3 regions of the Actinomadura keratinilytica genome follow, and region 2 is predicted to be linked to each of the others. Evidence: predicted binding sites of a transcription regulator. Region 2 holds the regulator's gene; each other region holds the start of a gene.
What was found. Region 2 encodes LexA, which represses DNA repair genes until DNA is damaged. Its sites were predicted from a motif close to TCGAACANNTGTTCGA; they were not measured.
Positions count from the first base shown of each region.

Region 1: the regulator LexA is predicted to act here: its motif matches at 1,568-1,583, upstream of uvrA (excinuclease ABC subunit UvrA).
Region 3: the regulator LexA is predicted to act here: its motif matches at 3,056-3,071, upstream of ruvC (crossover junction endodeoxyribonuclease RuvC).

Region 1 covers NZ_BAABDO010000070.1:5,907-11,366, reverse strand. The annotation lists gene ABD879_RS20835 (MBL fold metallo-hydrolase) at 1-541, shown strand, start outside; gene ABD879_RS20830 (TetR/AcrR family transcriptional regulator) at 525-1,112, shown strand; gene ABD879_RS20825 (GNAT family N-acetyltransferase) at 1,159-1,458, shown strand; gene uvrA (excinuclease ABC subunit UvrA) at 1,780-4,617, shown strand; gene ABD879_RS20815 (Rieske (2Fe-2S) protein) at 4,767-5,222, shown strand; gene uvrC (excinuclease ABC subunit UvrC) at 5,334-5,460, shown strand, end outside.
Region 2 covers NZ_BAABDO010000044.1:36,515-41,974, forward strand. The annotation lists gene ABD879_RS16125 (LysM peptidoglycan-binding domain-containing protein) at 1,221-1,634, opposite strand; gene lexA (transcriptional repressor LexA) at 1,820-2,521, shown strand; gene ABD879_RS16135 (YciI family protein) at 2,831-3,172, opposite strand; gene leuS (leucine--tRNA ligase) at 3,169-5,460, opposite strand, start outside.
Region 3 covers NZ_BAABDO010000005.1:47,893-53,352, forward strand. The annotation lists gene yajC (preprotein translocase subunit YajC) at 95-562, opposite strand; gene ruvB (Holliday junction branch migration DNA helicase RuvB) at 739-1,860, opposite strand; gene ruvA (Holliday junction branch migration protein RuvA) at 1,886-2,488, opposite strand; gene ruvC (crossover junction endodeoxyribonuclease RuvC) at 2,485-3,045, opposite strand; gene ABD879_RS03020 (YebC/PmpR family DNA-binding transcriptional regulator) at 3,287-4,039, opposite strand; gene pdxT (pyridoxal 5'-phosphate synthase glutaminase subunit PdxT) at 4,063-4,704, opposite strand; gene ABD879_RS03030 (DUF6928 family protein) at 4,829-5,446, opposite strand.

The DNA of each region.
Region 1 (5,460 bases), on a different contig from region 2:
CGACGACGACCTGGTCCGCCAGGTGCGCGAGCTGGGCGGCGTCTCGGCGATCGCGATCAGCCACCCGCACTACTACGGCTCGATGATCGAGTGGGCGCACGCCTTCGACGCCCCCGTCTACATCCACGAGGCCGACCGCCAGTGGGTCGCGCGCCCCGACGACGCGGTGCGCTTCTGGTCGGGCGACACCCTGGAGATCGGCGACGGGCTCACCCTCATCAACGCGGGCGTGCACTTCGCCGGCGGCCAGGTGCTGCACTGGCGCGACGGCGAGGACGGGGAGGGCGCCCTGCTCTCCGGCGACATCCTGCAGGTCGTGCAGGACCGCCGCTGGGTCAGCTTCATGTGGTCCTACCCCAACTTCATCCCCGAGCGGCCCCGGACGATCCGCCGGGCGCTGCGCCTGCTGGAGCCCTACAACTTCCGGCGGGTGTACGGCGCCTGGTGGCGGCGCATCGTCTACGCCGACGGCAAGGCGGCCGTCCAGCGCTCCTACGACCGCTACCTGGACTTCGCCCTGGACGATGGCCGGCCGGCCTGACGACGCCGCCGAGGCGGGGCACAGGATGCGCGCCGACGCGCGACGCAACCGGGCGCGCATCCTGGCCGCCGCCGAGGAGGTGTTCGCCGAGAAGGGCGAAGGCGCCTCCACCGAGGAGGTGGCGTCCCGCGCCGGGGTGGCGATCGGCACGGTGTTCCGGCACTTCCCGACCAAGCGCGACCTGCTCGCGGCGATCATGAAGGAGCTGCGGGCCCGGCTGGTCGGCGAGGCCGCCGCCCTGGCGGCGCGCGCCGACCCCGCCACCGCCTTCTTCGACTACTTCGCGTTCCTGGTGGAACGGGCGGCCCGGGTGCGCACCGTGCTCGGCCTGCTGGCCGCCGAGGGGATGGGCGTCGAACCGGGCGACCAGATCCGCGCCCTGCAACAGGCGGTCGGCGAACTGCTGGCGGCCGCCCAGCGCGCCGGGGCCGTGCGCCCGGACGTCGGGATCGACGAGGTCATGGCGATCCTCACCGCCGCCTGCCAGGGGGCGCTGCACGGGGCGTGGGACGACGACCTGCGGCGCCGCACCCTGGCCGTCGTCTTCGACGGCCTGCGCCCCCGCCCCTGAGAACAACCGGCCCCCGCGCGGCGCCGCGGCGGCCACGATGGGGCCCATGCAAGCAGAACCATCCGCGCGGCCGCCCCTGCGGGGCCTGGCCGGCAGGGCCGCCGCGCTGCTCACCGACGCGGCGTTCGCCCTGCCCGGGATCGACCGCACCGAGATCCACTGTGACGCGGGGAACACGGCGAGCGCGGCCGTCGCGCGCGCACTCGGCTACCGGCTCGACCGCCTCCAGGACCACGGCCGCGGCCTTCCCGCCGAGACCGGCCGCGACATGGTCTGGGTCATGCCGCGGGACGCCTACGAGGGCGGCGAGGCGCGGCGCCGCGCCCGCGCCCTGCGCGTCGGCTGAACCGAGCCCCCGAACCGGCCCGCCGAATCGAGCCCGCCGAATCGAGCCCGCCGAACCGGGTCCGGTGCCGGGCGTCGCGGCGCGGGCGGGTTCCGGTAGCGAGAGATCTTCGAACACGTGTACGGTTCGATGGTGTCGCCCGGCCCCCGCGGGAGCGGGCGCCGACCACAATCGGAAGCGGGCCGGGACCGGCACGAAATGCGGCGGCTCGACGTCGCGTTATGCCCCCGGGGGAGTGTCGTGCCGCGTGGCCGTGCCCCCTGGTTGCCCGAGGCCATCGTGTCTCCCCAACGCGCCCAGACAAGGAACCGGAAGAACGCCGTGCATGACCGACTCATCGTGCGTGGAGCGCGCGAGCACAACCTGAAGGACGTCTCGCTGGACCTGCCCCGGGACGCCATGATCGTGTTCACCGGGCTGTCGGGATCGGGCAAGTCGTCCCTGGCGTTCGACACGATCTTCGCCGAGGGGCAGCGCCGGTACGTGGAGTCGCTGTCGGCCTACGCGCGCCAGTTCCTCGGCCAGATGGACAAGCCCGACGTCGACTTCATCGAGGGCCTGTCCCCGGCGGTGTCCATCGACCAGAAGTCCACCAGCAAGAACCCGCGCTCCACGGTCGGCACGATCACCGAGGTCTACGACTACCTGCGGCTGCTGTACGCGCGCATCGGCCACCCGCACTGCCCGGTGTGCCGCCGCCCGATCAGCCGCCAGGCCCCCCAGCAGATCGTCGACCGGGTGCTGGAGCTGCCGGAGGGCTCCCGCTTCCAGGTGCTCGCCCCGGTCATCCGCGGCCGCAAGGGCGAGTACGCCGAGCTGTTCCGCGAGCTGCAGTCCAAGGGCTACTCCCGGGCGATGGTGGACGGGCAGGCGGTCCGGCTGGACGACCCGCCCAAGCTCAAGAAGCAGGAGAAGCACGACATCGCCGTGATCGTCGACCGGCTGACGGTCAAGCAGTCGGCGCGCCAGCGGCTGGCCGACTCGGTGGAGACCGCGCTCGCCCTGGCCGGCGGCACGATCGTGCTGGACTTCGTCGACCTGCCCGAGGACGACGAGGGCCGCACCCGGATGTACTCCGAGCACCTGTACTGCCCGTACGACGACCTGTCGTTCGACGAGCTGGAGCCCCGCTCGTTCTCGTTCAACTCCCCCTACGGCGCCTGCCCCGACTGCACCGGCCTGGGCACCCGCATGGAGGTCGATCCCGAGCTGGTCGTGCCCGACCCGTCCCTCACCCTGGGCGAGGGCGCCATCCAGCCGTGGTCCAACGGGCACGTCAGCGACTACTTCCTGCGGCTGCTGTCGGCCCTGGGCGACGCCATGGGCTTCGACCTCAACACCCCGTGGGAGAAGCTCCCGGCCAAGGCGCGCAAGGCGATCCTGAACGGCCACTCCACGCAGGTGCACGTCCGCTACAAGAACCGCTACGGGCGCACCCGCTCCTACTACACCGCCTACGAGGGCGTCATCCCCTACATCCAGCGGCGGCACTCGGAGGCCGAGAGCGACTCCACCCGCGAGCGCTTCGAGGGCTACATGCGCGAGATCCCGTGCCCGTCGTGCGAGGGCGCGCGGCTCAAGCCGTACGTGCTGGCGGTCACCATGGGCGGCAAGTCGATCGCCGAGGTCGCGGCCATGCCGATCGGCGAGTGCGCCAAGTTCCTGCTGTCGCTGGAGCTGAGCGAGCGCGAGAAGCACATCGCCGAGCGCGTGCTGAAGGAGATCAACGCGCGGCTGGGCTTCCTGCTGGACGTCGGCCTGGACTACCTCAGCCTGGACCGCGCCTCGGCCACCCTGGCCGGCGGCGAGGCGCAGCGCATCCGGCTGGCCACCCAGATCGGGTCCGGCCTGGTGGGCGTGCTGTACGTGCTGGACGAGCCGTCCATCGGCCTGCACCAGCGCGACAACCACCGGCTGCTGGAGACCCTGCTGCGGCTGCGCGACATGGGCAACACGCTGATCGTCGTCGAGCACGACGAGGACACCATCCGGGCGGCCGACTGGGTGGTCGACATCGGCCCGCGGGCCGGCGAGCACGGCGGCCGCATCGTGGTGTCCGGCACCGTCGACGAGCTGCTGGCCAGCGAGGAGTCCCTGACCGGCGCCTACCTGTCGGGCCGCCGCCAGATCCCCGTGCCGAAGGTGCGCCGGCCCCGGCAGAAGGGCCGCGAGATCGTCGTCAAGGGCGCCCGGCAGAACAACCTGCGCAATGTGGACGTGGCGTTCCCGCTCGGGCTGTTCACCGCCGTCACCGGGGTGTCCGGGTCCGGCAAGTCCACGCTGGTCAACGACATCCTCTACAACGCGCTGGCCAAGCAGCTGCACGGCGCCAAGACCGTGCCCGGCCGGCACCGCCGGGTCACCGGCGTCGAGCAGCTCGACAAGGTGGTGCACGTCGACCAGTCGCCGATCGGCCGCACGCCGCGCTCCAACCCGGCCACCTACACCGGCGTGTTCGACCACATCCGCAAGCTGTTCGCGCAGACCACCGAGGCCAAGGTGCGCGGCTACCAGCCCGGCCGGTTCTCCTTCAACGTCAAGGGCGGCCGCTGCGAGAACTGCTCCGGCGACGGCACCATCAAGATCGAGATGAACTTCCTGCCGGACGTCTACGTGCCCTGCGAGGTGTGCCACGGCGCCCGCTACAACCGGGAGACCCTGGAGGTCCACTACAAGGGCAAGACGATCGCCGAGGTCCTCGACATGCCGATCGAGGAGGCCACCGAGTTCTTCGAGCCGGTCTCGGCGATCCACCGGCACCTGAAGACTTTGAACGACGTGGGCCTGGGCTACGTGCGGCTCGGGCAGCCCGCGCCCACCCTGTCGGGCGGCGAGGCGCAGCGCGTCAAGCTCGCCGCCGAGCTGCAGCGCCGCTCCACCGGCCGCACCATCTACGTGCTGGACGAGCCCACCACCGGCCTGCACTTCGAGGACATCCGGCGGCTGCTCGGAGTGCTGAACGGCCTGGTCGACAAGGGCAACACGGTGATCGTCATCGAGCACAACCTGGACGTCATCAAGACGGCCGACTGGATCATCGACATGGGCCCCGAGGGCGGCTCGCGCGGCGGTACCGTCGTCGCCGCGGGCACGCCCGAGGACGTGGCGAAGGTCGAGGCCAGCCACACCGGCACGTTCCTGGCCAAGCTCCTCGACTGACCGGGGCGCGAGCGCGGCGCCCCGGCCGACCCCGGTTCCGCCGTCCCGCAGGCCGTGCCCGAGGATCGGAGTGAACCATCGGGGGAGCGCGCACGTGCTCTCTGGTGACAAGTGGCAACGGACTGTATCGACATATGAGAGGACACGGCATGGCACAGGAGCCCGCACCGCGGACCGGACACGGCGAGCGGGCGGCCGAAGAAGGCAGCTCCCGCCGCGGGGTCCTGTTCGGCGTCGGCCTGGCGGGGGCCGCGGGCGTGCTCGCGGCGTGCGGCGGGTCCGGCGACTCGGACGGCGGCGCCTCCGGGACGGCGGGCGGCGGTGCACTGGCCCAGGCGAGCGAGATCCCGGTCGGCGGCGGCAAGGTGTTCAAGGCCCAGAAGGTCGTGGTGACCCAGCCGCAGCAGGGGCAGTTCAAGGCGTTCGACGTCACCTGCCCGCACCGCGGCTGCCCGGTCGACGCGGTGTCCGGCGGCACCATCAACTGCCCCTGCCACGGCAGCAAGTTCGACATCAACGACGGCTCGGTCGTCAGCGGCCCGTCCGACAAGGGCCTGACCGCCAAGCAGATCAACGTCCAGGGCGGGCAGATCACCCTGGCCTAGGAGAACGCGGCGGGGCGGGCGGTTCCGGCGGCCGGCGCCGCCGGTGCGGCCGCCCGCCCCGGATCCGCGGCGGGCGCCCGGCCGTCGGCGGGGGCTACTAGGCTTTCTGCCGTGGCAGATCCGGCGACCTACCGACCCGCACCGGGCTCCATCCCCGAGTCCCCGGGGGTGTACCGGTTCCGCGACGAGCACGGCCGGGTCGTGTACGTGGGCAAGGCGAAGAACCTGCGGTCCCGGC
Region 2 (5,460 bases):
CTAGTGTCGACGCGGCAGCGCCACTCGCCGCACCAAGCGCGCACCACCGGGGGCTCGGTAGCGGTCGGAGATCTTGTCGTAGCGGGTGGCCGCGGCCCGGTGGCGCTCGAAGTGGTCGACGCCGCACTCCATGGCATGGCGGGCCCTGCAGCCGGCCGGGTCGAAGGGGGTAGACGACCGCCGCTGCCGGGCCTGGGCTCCCGTGGGTCGGAATCGTGGCGGCGATGCCACGGCGACGCTCACCTCACTTCGAAACACGCCTTGATACCCGTACCGGTCCCCCAACCTCAGCCAAGCCAGCCCGCCACCCTGAAGGCGTCTCCCCAGGCCCCGCACCCCCGCTACCAGACCTCCTGCCCCGCCCCGGCAACCCTCATGGTCGAAACCACCCGCACCACGCCACCCCGGGCCCTTCGACCGCCCCGGTCACCAAAGCGGCGCTGCCGCTATGGAACAGGCCGAAACAACCCGGCAGATATCACCCGAACACCCGCAGGTACGCGCACCGCCACCCAAGCCTCGACCAAGCCAGCCCGCCGGCCCCGAAGGCGTCTCCCCGGGCCCTGCATCCCGCGCCCAGACCTCCCCCGTCACGGTCGGAATCGCCCGAACCACGCCATCCCAGCCCGTCGATTCCCCCAGCCACCAAAGCGGCAATGCGGCTATAGGCGAGACGGAGGCAACCGGCGGACATCACCCGGACACCCGCAGGTACGCGCATCGCCGCTCAAGGCTCGGCCGAGCCAGTCCGCCCCCTGAAGGCGTCTCCCCAGGCCCACATCTCAGCAACCAGGACTCTCGCGCCTTCACCCGGCGACCGCCATCGCCCGCATCCCGCCGTCCGGCCCTTCGACTGCCCCGGTCACCGAAGCAGCGCTGAAGCTGTCTTGCAGGTGCACTCGTCGGCGCATGTTCTGGTGCCTTGGCAAGCGGCCGGTCTTGGGCTCTGCGGTGCGTGACGGAGCCGAAACGCCCGGATGGGCGTTGTTCGCGTACCTGTTATGTGCCGGTGCTCTAGCCGCCGGGCGGGCTGGCGGATCCCCGCCGGACTCGGACTTTCCGCCGTCAGGGTGTCCCGCTCCCGGTCGGCGGCTCGGTCCCCGGGGCGCCGGGGGCCGAGCCTTCGGTCATCGCCGCGTCGGCAGGGCAGGTGCCGCCTCCGGCTCGGCGAGCGTGGGCTTGGAGGCCGCTGCGGAAGCGCGACGGCGTGAAGCCGGGGGTCAGTCGTGGGCGGGGAGGCGCAGGCGCTGGCCCGGGCGGACGATCGTGGTGGACAGGTTGTTGAGGTCCATGATGCGGCGGACCAGCAGCTGGGTGTCGTCGCGGGGGCGCTCGCGCCGGGCGATCGTCCACAGTGAGTCGCCGTGGCCGACGACGACCGTCTTGCCCGGGCGGACGCTCGGGTCGGAGGCGTCGGGGCCGCCGGCGCCGGCGCGGGCCGTCGCGGTCAGCCACAGCACGACCAGGAGCGGCACCGCCAGCAGGCCGATCATCACGATGCGGCCGCGTCTGGTCAGCCGCAACTCGTCCCACGCGCCCTCCGCCGGAGCCCCCAGGGGCGGCGCGGGGCGGACATGCGTGGTGAGGGCCGGAGCTTCGGCCGTTATGCAGTGTGGGTGGAGCGAACCCGCCATCTCGGTCCCCTTCGTGACCGACAGCCGATCTTCGAATGAATATTCGATCGAACGTCTGTACGATGTTGTACCGCAGCCCCCCGAGAAACGCGAGTACATTCTTCGAACAATTGTTTGATCATTGCAGCCGGACGCGATAACGTTCGGCGAGGAGTGACAGAGCGAGCGTCGGGAGGCGACGAACAATGACCAAGGTCCGGGAGCTGCCCGACGGCCCCATGGACGAGGCGGGTCTGACCCAGCGGCAGCGCATGGTGCTGGAGGTGATCCGCGACTCGGTGCAGCGCCGCGGCTACCCGCCGTCGATGCGCGAGATCGGCGAGGCCGTCGGCCTGACCAGCACCTCCAGCGTGTCGCACCAGCTGCGCGCGCTGCAGCGCAAGGGATACCTGCGCCGCGACCCCAACCGGCCGCGCGCCGTCGAGGTGCGGGTCCCGGGCGCCACGCCGGTGCGCACCGACACCGACACCCCCGACGCGCCCGGTGCCGGGCAGGACACCGCGCCGCGCCCCGCCCCCGCCTACGTGCCGCTGGTGGGACGGATCGCCGCCGGCGGTCCGATCCTGGCCGAGGAGGCCGTGGAGGACGTGTTCACCCTGCCCAAGCAGCTGGTCGGCGAGGGCACCCACTTCCTGCTGAAGGTCACCGGCGACTCGATGATCGACGCGGCGATCGCCGACGGCGACTGGGTGGTGGTGCGCCAGCAGCCGGTGGCCGAGCAGGGCGACATCGTCGCCGCGATGATCGACGGCGAGGCCACCGTCAAGACCTTCAAGCGCCGCGACGGCCACATCTGGCTGGTCCCCCAGAACCCGGCCTACGAGCCGATCCCCGGCGACGAGGCGTCGATCCTGGGCCGCGTCGTCGCCGTGCTGCGCAAGATGTGACGTCCCGGCCCGGCGCGGCCAGGTCACTCCCGCGCGCCCGTCACCGGCCCCCAGGGCGGTGGCGGGCGTTCGCGTGCGCCCCGCATTCGACGCGGGGGGCGTCACCTCGACAACCGCGTGCGGACGCACTCGTCTCCACCCATTCCAGTTCCAGCTCGTCCACGACCGCCGCTCGGCGCCCGCGCCCAGGCGCGCCCGCCAGGCCACGCCGAGATACGGCCGCGGCGGTGGATCTCCGCTCGCGGCCGTCAGGCTCGGATTCGGGCCCGCCGGTGCCTGGACCGCGGGCTGCGCGGCCGATGCGCCGCGTCAGCCGGGCGGTTCTCCCGGGGCGCGGACGCGGGACGGGCCGACGCCGACCAGTCCCGCCAGAGCCGGATGGATCCGGCCCACATCGACTGTAATGATGTCGTATTCGGCCACGCCCGCGCAGACGAACGGGTCATTCTCGGCGATCTTTTCGATCTCGGCGCGGTCGGTCCCGCGCGCGATGATCGCGCCGCCCTGCTCGGACGGCACCGTCTGCCCCGAGGCCAGGAACGTGCCCGCCCGGTGGTGGCGGTCCAGGTACGCCGCGTGGGCGGGCACGTGCGGAGCGGCCTCCTCCTCGGCTCCGCGGTAGCGCAGCCGCAGGATGTGCAGGGTGCTCACTTGGCCGGGACGATGTTCACGATCTTGGGCGGGCGGACGATGACGCGCTGGACCCGCGCGCCGGCCAGCGCCTCGTTGACCTTGGCGGAGGCCAGCGCCAGCCGCTCCAGCTCGTCCTCGGCGATGTCGGGCGGCACCTCCAGGCGGTCGCGGACCTTGCCCGCGACCTGCACCACGCAGGTCACCGACTCGCGCACCAGCAGGGACGGGTCGGCCTGCGGCCAGCCCGCGGTCGCCACCGACGGCTCGCGGCCCAGCCGCTCCCACGCCTCCTCGGCGGTGTAGGGGGCGAACAGCGACAGCAGCACCGCGATCGTCTCGGCGGCCTCCCGCACGGCCGGGTCGGCGGGGCCGGGGCCCTCGTCGATGGCGCGGCGGGTGGCGCTGACCAGCGTCATCAGCCGGGCGATCGCCACGTTGTAGCGGTGCTGCTCGATCAGCGTGGTGGCCTCGTCGATGGTGCGGTGGGTGACGCGCCGCAGGTCCACCGAGCCGCCCGCAGGGTCGGTACCGGGGGCGGAGGCCACCTCGGTGGCGATGCGGTGCACGCGCGCCAGGAACTTGACCATGCCGGGCTGGGACACGTCGGCCCAGTCGATGTCGTCCTCGGGCGGCCCGGAGAACAGCATCGCCAGGCGCACCACGTCGACGCCCCACTGCTCGATCTGCTCGCCCAGGTCGACCATGTTGCCCAGCGACTTGGACATCGCCTTGCCGTTGAGGATCACCTGGCCCTGGTTGACCAGCCGGGTGAACGGCTCGGTGAAGTCGACCATGCCCAGGTCGTACAGCACCTTGGTGAAGAACCGGCTGTACAGCAGGTGCAGGATGGCGTGCTCGACGCCGCCGGTGTACTGGTCGACCGGCATCCACTTGCGGACCTTCTCGACGTCGAACGGCCCGTCCTCGTAGTCCGGCGAGCAGTACCGGAAGTAGTACCAGGACGAGTCGACGAAGGTGTCCATGGTGTCGCTGTCGCGCTTGGCCGCGCCGCCGCACCTGGGGCAGTCCACGTTGACCCAGTTCTCGGCGGCGGCCAGCGGCGAGGTGCCCTTGGGCCGCAGGTCGGCGCCGCGCAGGTCGTCGGGCAGCCGCACCGGCAGCTGGTCGTCCGGCACCGGGACCTCGCCGCAGGACGGGCAGTGCACGATCGGGATCGGGCAGCCCCAGAACCGCTGCCGGGACACCAGCCAGTCGCGCAGCCGGAAGTTGACCGCGGCCTTGCCCAGGCCCTTCTCCTCCAGGATCTCGATGATCCGCTTGATCGCGTCGGCCTTGTTCAGCCCGTCGATGGGGCCGGAGTTGACGATGCGGCCGTCGCCCGCGGCGGCCACGCCGCTCTCGGCCGGGTCGGGCTGCCCGGTCTCCACCACCACGCGCACCGGCAGCCCGAACTTCAGCGCGAAGTCCAGGTCGCGCTGGTCGTGCGCGGGGACGGCCATGATCGCGCCGTGCCCGTACTCGGCCAGCACGTAGTCGGACGCCCAGATCGGGATGCGCTCGCCGTTGACCGGGTTGATCGCGTACCGGCCCAGGAAAACGCCGGTCTTCTCGCGCTCGGTGGACAGCCGCTCGATCTCGCTCTCGTGGGAGACCTGCTCGCGGTAGGCCTCGAACGCGGCGCGCTGCTCGGGGGCGCAGATCTCCTCGGCCAGGTCGGCGTCGGCGGCCACCACCATGAAGGTGGCCCCGTACAGGGTGTCGGGGCGGGTGGTGTAGACGGTGACCGGCTCTTCGCGGCCCTCGATGACGAAGTCGACGTCGGCGCCGGTGGAGCGGCCGATCCAGTTGCGCTGCATCAGCAGCACCCGGTCGGGCCACTTGCCCTCCAGGGCGGCCATGTCGTCCAGCAGCCGGTCCGCGTAATCGGTGATCTTGAAGTACCACTGGGTCAGCACGCGCCGCTCGACCAGCGTGCCGCAGCGCTCGCAGTGGCCGCCGATGACCTGCTCGTTGGCCAGCACGGTCTGGTCCTTGGGGCACCAGTTGACCCGGCCGCCGCGCCGGTAGGCCAGCCCGCGCTCGTAGAAGCGCAGGAACAGCCACTGCGTCCACCGGTAGTACTCGGGGTCGGAGGTGTGCAGCCGCCGCGACCAGTCGAAGGACGGGGCGTACCGGCGGAACGACGCCTCCTGGGTGGCGATGTTGTCGTAGGTCCACTTCACCGGGTCCGCGTTGTGCTTGATCGCGGCGTTCTCGGCGGGCAGACCGAAGGAGTCCCAGCCCATGGGGTGCAGGACGTTGTAGCCGCGCTGCGTCCAGTAGCGGGCGGCCACGTCGCCGATGGC
Region 3 (5,460 bases), on a different contig from region 2:
TCGGGCGGCGGCGTCACGTCCTCCCCCGGCCGCCCGAGCGCCCCGCGCGCGGCGGTCGGGCGGTCGTTCCGAGTGGTGGACGAAGGACGCCGCGTCAGGACGACGTCTTACCCGCGGCCTTGGCCTTGGGGCCCTCCTCGGTCTCGGCGTCCTCGGCCTCCTTGGCGCCGTCCTCGGCGTCGCCGGCGTCCTTCTTGGACAGGTCGATCCGGTCGTCGGGGTCGCCGCTGCCGCCGCTGCCGCCCGCGTCGTCGTCCAGCTCGTCGTCCGCCCCGTCGGTCTCGGCGACGACCTGCATCACGGCCTGCTTGACGAACCGCGCCTCGACCCCGGGCGCGATCTCCAGGACCACGCCGTCGTCGTCCACCGCGACCACGGTGGCGTACATGCCGCTGGTCGTCATCACCCGCACGCCCGGGCGCAGGGAGTTCTGCATCTGCAGCTGCTCCTTGCGCCGCTTGCTCTGCGGCCTGATCAGCAGGAAGTAGAAGACCACGGGGATGGCGAGCAGCAGCAGCAGGTTCAGGGGCCCGCTGCTGCTCTGCTCTGCTGCAAAGTTCATGTCGCTGCCCTTCGCTCGGGCATCCTTCCGATGTGCTGTGCCAGCCGGTCGCCGGAAATCGGCCTCGTCACAGGTTCGGCGGCTGGAGAGGTGACCAAGTCCCGGAGTCTAGAGAGTACGTCAGACCCCGGCAACGACGTGACGAGCGACGCAGCCCGGAAGTTCCCAAGCCGTTATCAGCTGATCACCGAGTCCTGGTCATCGCCCTGCTCAGCGCCCTTCCCAGCGCCCTTCCCAGCGCCCTCCTCAACGGCGTCGCCGAGGTCGAACAGGGTGCCCGCCATCGGCGCGGTGGGCGGGGGCGTCAGGCCCAGGTGGGCCCAGGCCGCGGGGGTGGCGATGCGGCCGCGCGGGGTGCGGGCCAGCAGTCCCTGCCGCACCAGGAACGGCTCGGCCACCACCTCCACCGTCTCGGGCTCCTCCCCCACCGACACCGCCAGCGTCGACAGGCCCACCGGCCCCCCGCCGAACTTGCGCAGCAGCGAGGTCAGCACGGCCCGGTCGAGGCGGTCCAGGCCGCGTTCGTCGACCTCGTAGAGGGTCAGCGCGTCGCGGGCCAGCTCGCGGGTGATCACGCCGTCGGCGCGCACCTCGGCGTAGTCGCGGACGCGGCGCAGCAGCCGGTTGGCGATGCGGGGGGTGCCGCGGGAGCGGTCGGCCACCTCGGCGGCCCCGCCGTCGGTGATCCGCACGTCCAGCAGCCGGGCCGACCGCTTGACGATGACCTCCAGCTCGGCGGGCTCGTAGAAGTCCATGTGCGCGACGAACCCGAACCGGTCGCGCAGGGGGCCGGGCAGCATGCCCGCCCGGGTGGTGGCGCCGACCAGGGTGAACGGGGCGATGTCGAGGGGGATGGCGGTGGCGCCGGGGCCCTTGCCGACGACCACGTCGACCCGGAAGTCCTCCATCGCCATGTAGAGCATCTCCTCGGCGGGCCGCGCCATGCGGTGGATCTCGTCGAGGAACAGCACCTCGCCCTCGGACAGGGTGGACAGCACCGCGGCCAGGTCGCCGGCGCGTTCGATGGCCGGGCCGGAGGTGATCCGCAGCGGCTTGCCCAGCTCCGCCGCGATGATCATGGCGAGGGTGGTCTTGCCGAGGCCCGGGCCGCCCGACAGCAGCACGTGGTCGGGGGTGCGGCCGCGCCGCAGCGCGCTGTGCAGCACCAGCGACAGCTGCTCGCGGACGCGCTGCTGCCCGATGAAGTCGTCCAGCCGCTTGGGCCGCAGCGCCGCCTCGATGACCTGCTCGTCGGGCCCTCCGGCGTCGGCCGAGACGAGCCGTTCCTCCGCGCTCATCGCGCGCCCCTCCCCGCCGTGTCGATCACTTGCTCAGCTTCTTGAGGGCGGCCCGCAGCAGCGCGGAGACCGGCGGCGGGTCGCCGCCGTCCAGATCGGCGGCGACGGCCGCGACGGCGGCCTCGGCGTCCTTGGCGGACCAGCCCAGGTTGACCAGGCCGGTGCGGACCTGCTCGCGCCAGGGTTCGGGGCGGGCCGGGGCGGGCGCGCCGGCGCCGTCGCCGGACGGGGCGCCGAGGCGGTCGCGCAGCTCCAGCACGATGCGCTGGGCGCCCTTCTTGCCGATGCCGGGGACCTTGGTCAGCGCGGCCACGTCCTCGGCGGCGACGGCGCGGCGCAGGGCGTCCGGCGAGTGCACGGCCAGCATCGCCAGCGCCAGGCGGGGCCCGACGCCGCTGGCGGTCTGCAGCACCTCGAACACGGCGCGCTCGTCCTCGTCGGCGAACCCGAACAGGGTCAGCGAGTCCTCGCGGACCACCAGCGAGGTCGGCACCCGCGCCTGCTCGCCGACCTTCAGCCCGGCGAGGGTGGCGGGCGTGCACTGCACCGCCAGGCCCACGCCGTGCACGTCGATCACGGCCGTGTCGGGTCCGGCGGCCGCGACCCGGCCGCTGACGAACGCGATCACTGCGTCGATCCTCCTCTGCTCCTGCCGTGGACGGGGGCCGCGCCGGGCCGGGCGCCGGGCCGGGCGGCGGCCAGCCGGGCCTGCGCGCCGCCGCGCCACACGTGGCAGATCGCCAGTGCCAGCGCGTCGGCGGCGTCGGCGGGCCTGGGCGCGGCGTCCAGCCGCAGCAGCCGCGTCACCATCGCGGTCACCTGGGCCTTGTCGGCGCGGCCGCTGCCGGTGACGGCGGCCTTGGCCTCGCTGGGCGTGTGCAGGGCGACCGGCAGCCCGCGCCGGGCGGCCGCCAGCATGGCCACCCCCGCCGCCTGCGCGGTGCCCATGACGGTGCGCACGTTGTGCTGGGAGAAGACGCGTTCGACGGCCACGGCGTCGGGCCGCACCTCGTCCAGCAGCGCCTCGAGGCCCGCCTCGATGCCCAGCAGCCGGACCGGGACGTCGTCGTCGGGGCTGGTGCGGATGACGTCCACCGCCACCAGCGTCAGCGGCGTGCCCGGCGCGCCGTCCACGACGCCGACTCCGCATCTGGTGAGACCGGGGTCGACTCCCAGCACCCGCACGGCCGCTCCTTCGATCATCCGTTCGGTGTTGGCCACCGTACCGAACGCCCCGGACATCGTCGCGCACCGGCGGCGGCCGTGTCCCCGCGGTGTCCCCGCGGCCGTGTCCCCGCGCCCGCGTCCTGTGCGCCCAGTGCGTGCGGGGGCCCGGCGGCCGGTCCGGCGAACGCGAGCAGCGGCCCCTCCGCCGCGCGGAGGGGCCGCTGCGCCCGTCGGTGGAAAAGGCCCCAGGGGCGAGGGCTCAGGCCTCGACCTTGGCCATGACGTCGTCGGAGACGTCGAAGTTGGCGAAGACCTCCTGCACGTCGTCGGAGTCCTCCAGGGCCTCCAGCAGGCGGAAGACCTTCCTGGCGTTCTCCTCGTCCAGCGGGACGGTGACGCTGGGCAGCCAGTTGGTGTCGGCCGACTCGTAGTCGATGCCGGCGTCCTGCAGCGCGCTGCGCACCGCGATCAGGTCGCCCGCCTCGCAGACCACCTCGAAGTTCTCGCCGAGGTCGTTGACCTCCTCGGCGCCGGCGTCCAGCACCGCCAGCATCAGGTCGTCCTCGGTGGTGCCCGACTTGGGGACGATGATGACGCCCTTGCGGTTGAACAGGTACGACACCGAGCCCGGGTCGGCCATCGAGCCGCCGTTGCGGGTGACCGCGGTGCGCACCTCGGAGGCGGCGCGGTTGCGGTTGTCGGTCAGGCACTCGATCAGCAGGGCGACGCCGCCGGGGGCGTACCCCTCGTACATGATCGTCTGCCAGTCGGCGCCCCCGGCCTCCTCGCCGGCGCCGCGGCGCCGGGCCCGCTCGATGTTGTCGTTGGGGACCGAGTTCTTCTTGGCCTTGTAGATGGCGTCGTACAGGGTGGGGTTGGCGTCGGGGTCCCCGCCGCCGGTCCGCGCCGCGACCTCGATGTTCTTGATCAGCTTGGCGAAGAGCTTGCCCCGCTTGGCGTCGAGGGCGGCCTTCTTGTGCTTGGTCGTCGCCCATTTGGAATGGCCGGACATCCGTCAATCCTCCTGCTCAGTGCTCATTCCGACCCCCTCATGGGGGACCCACCCCCGGCCGCCGCCCGGCGCACCAGGTCGGCGAAGTAGCGGTGCACGCGAAAGTCGCCCGTCAGTTCAGGGTGGAAGGCGGTCGCCATCAGGCGGCCCTGACGGACGGCGACGATCCTACCGGCGTTCGGGCCGCTCTCGGCGCGGCCGAGGACCTCCACGCCGTCGCCGACCGACTCCACCCAGGGAGCGCGGATGAACACCGCGTGGTAGGGCGTGTCGCCCATGCCCGCCAGCCGCACCGGGCTCTCGAAGGAGTCGACCTGGCGGCCGAAGGCGTTGCGCCGCACGGTCATGTCGATGCCGCCGATCGTCTCCTGCCCGGCCACGCCGCCGCGGATGCGGTCCGCGAGCATGATCATGCCGGCGCAGGAGCCGTAGGCGGGCATGCCCGCCTCGATCCGCTTGCGCAGCGGCTCCAGCAGCTCGAAGGCGCGGGCCAGGCGCCACATGGTGGTGGACTCCCCGCCGGGGATGACCAGGGCGTCGCAGCGTTCCAGCTCCCCGGGGCGGCGGACGGCGAGCGTCCGCGCGCCCGCGGCCTGCAGGGCGCGGGCGTGCTCGCGCACGTCGCCCTGCAGGGCGAGCACGCCGATCGTCGGCTCAGACGGCACGGTCGGCACAGCAGTCACCGATGAACCTTCCGGGAGGTACGCATGGACACACGGGGGCGTCGGGGCAGAACCCTAGCCGTTCCTTACAACGCCCCCGGAACCGTCGCTCTTCCGGGGGCGGGGGTCAGCACAGTTTGAAGCGGCGCAGGGGCAGTTCGAGGGGCAGGAAGCCGTCGGTGCCGCGGTCGGCGATGCCGCGTCCGAACATGTGGGCGCGGGCCAGCGCCAGGCCGAAGTCCTCGGGGTCGAACGGCAGCGGCACGTCCCCGGCGCCCCGGTCGATGGCCGTCCAGAACGGGCGTTCGACGGGCAGCCGCTCGCCCTGGTCGACCACGACGCCGTCCTCCTTGGTGACGAACACGTCGCGGCGCAGCGCTCCCCCCTCGTACCAGCGGAACCAGCAGCCGGAGATGACGCTGTGCAGCACGAGCACGCCGCAGCGCGCGCCGGGCAGGGCCGCGGCGACCGAGTCGGCGACGCGGCGGGCGTCGTCGTCGAGGCAGAACAGGCGCCGGTCGCACAGCAGCAGGGCCCGCTGGTCGTAGGCGCCGACGAACAGTTCGTCCTCATACGGCCACAGCGCGAAGTCGAGCACCGTGTCGCCGGTCTCGACCAGGGTCGCGGCCGGGTAGAGCCCGTGCGCCAGCCGGGCCGCCGCGTCGGGATCGGGCCGCAGCCCCGGGCCGAACACCTCGGCGGGCTCCCCCGCGCTGGCGCAGGCGAGCGCGACCGACCAAGCCATCGTCGTCCCCTCCC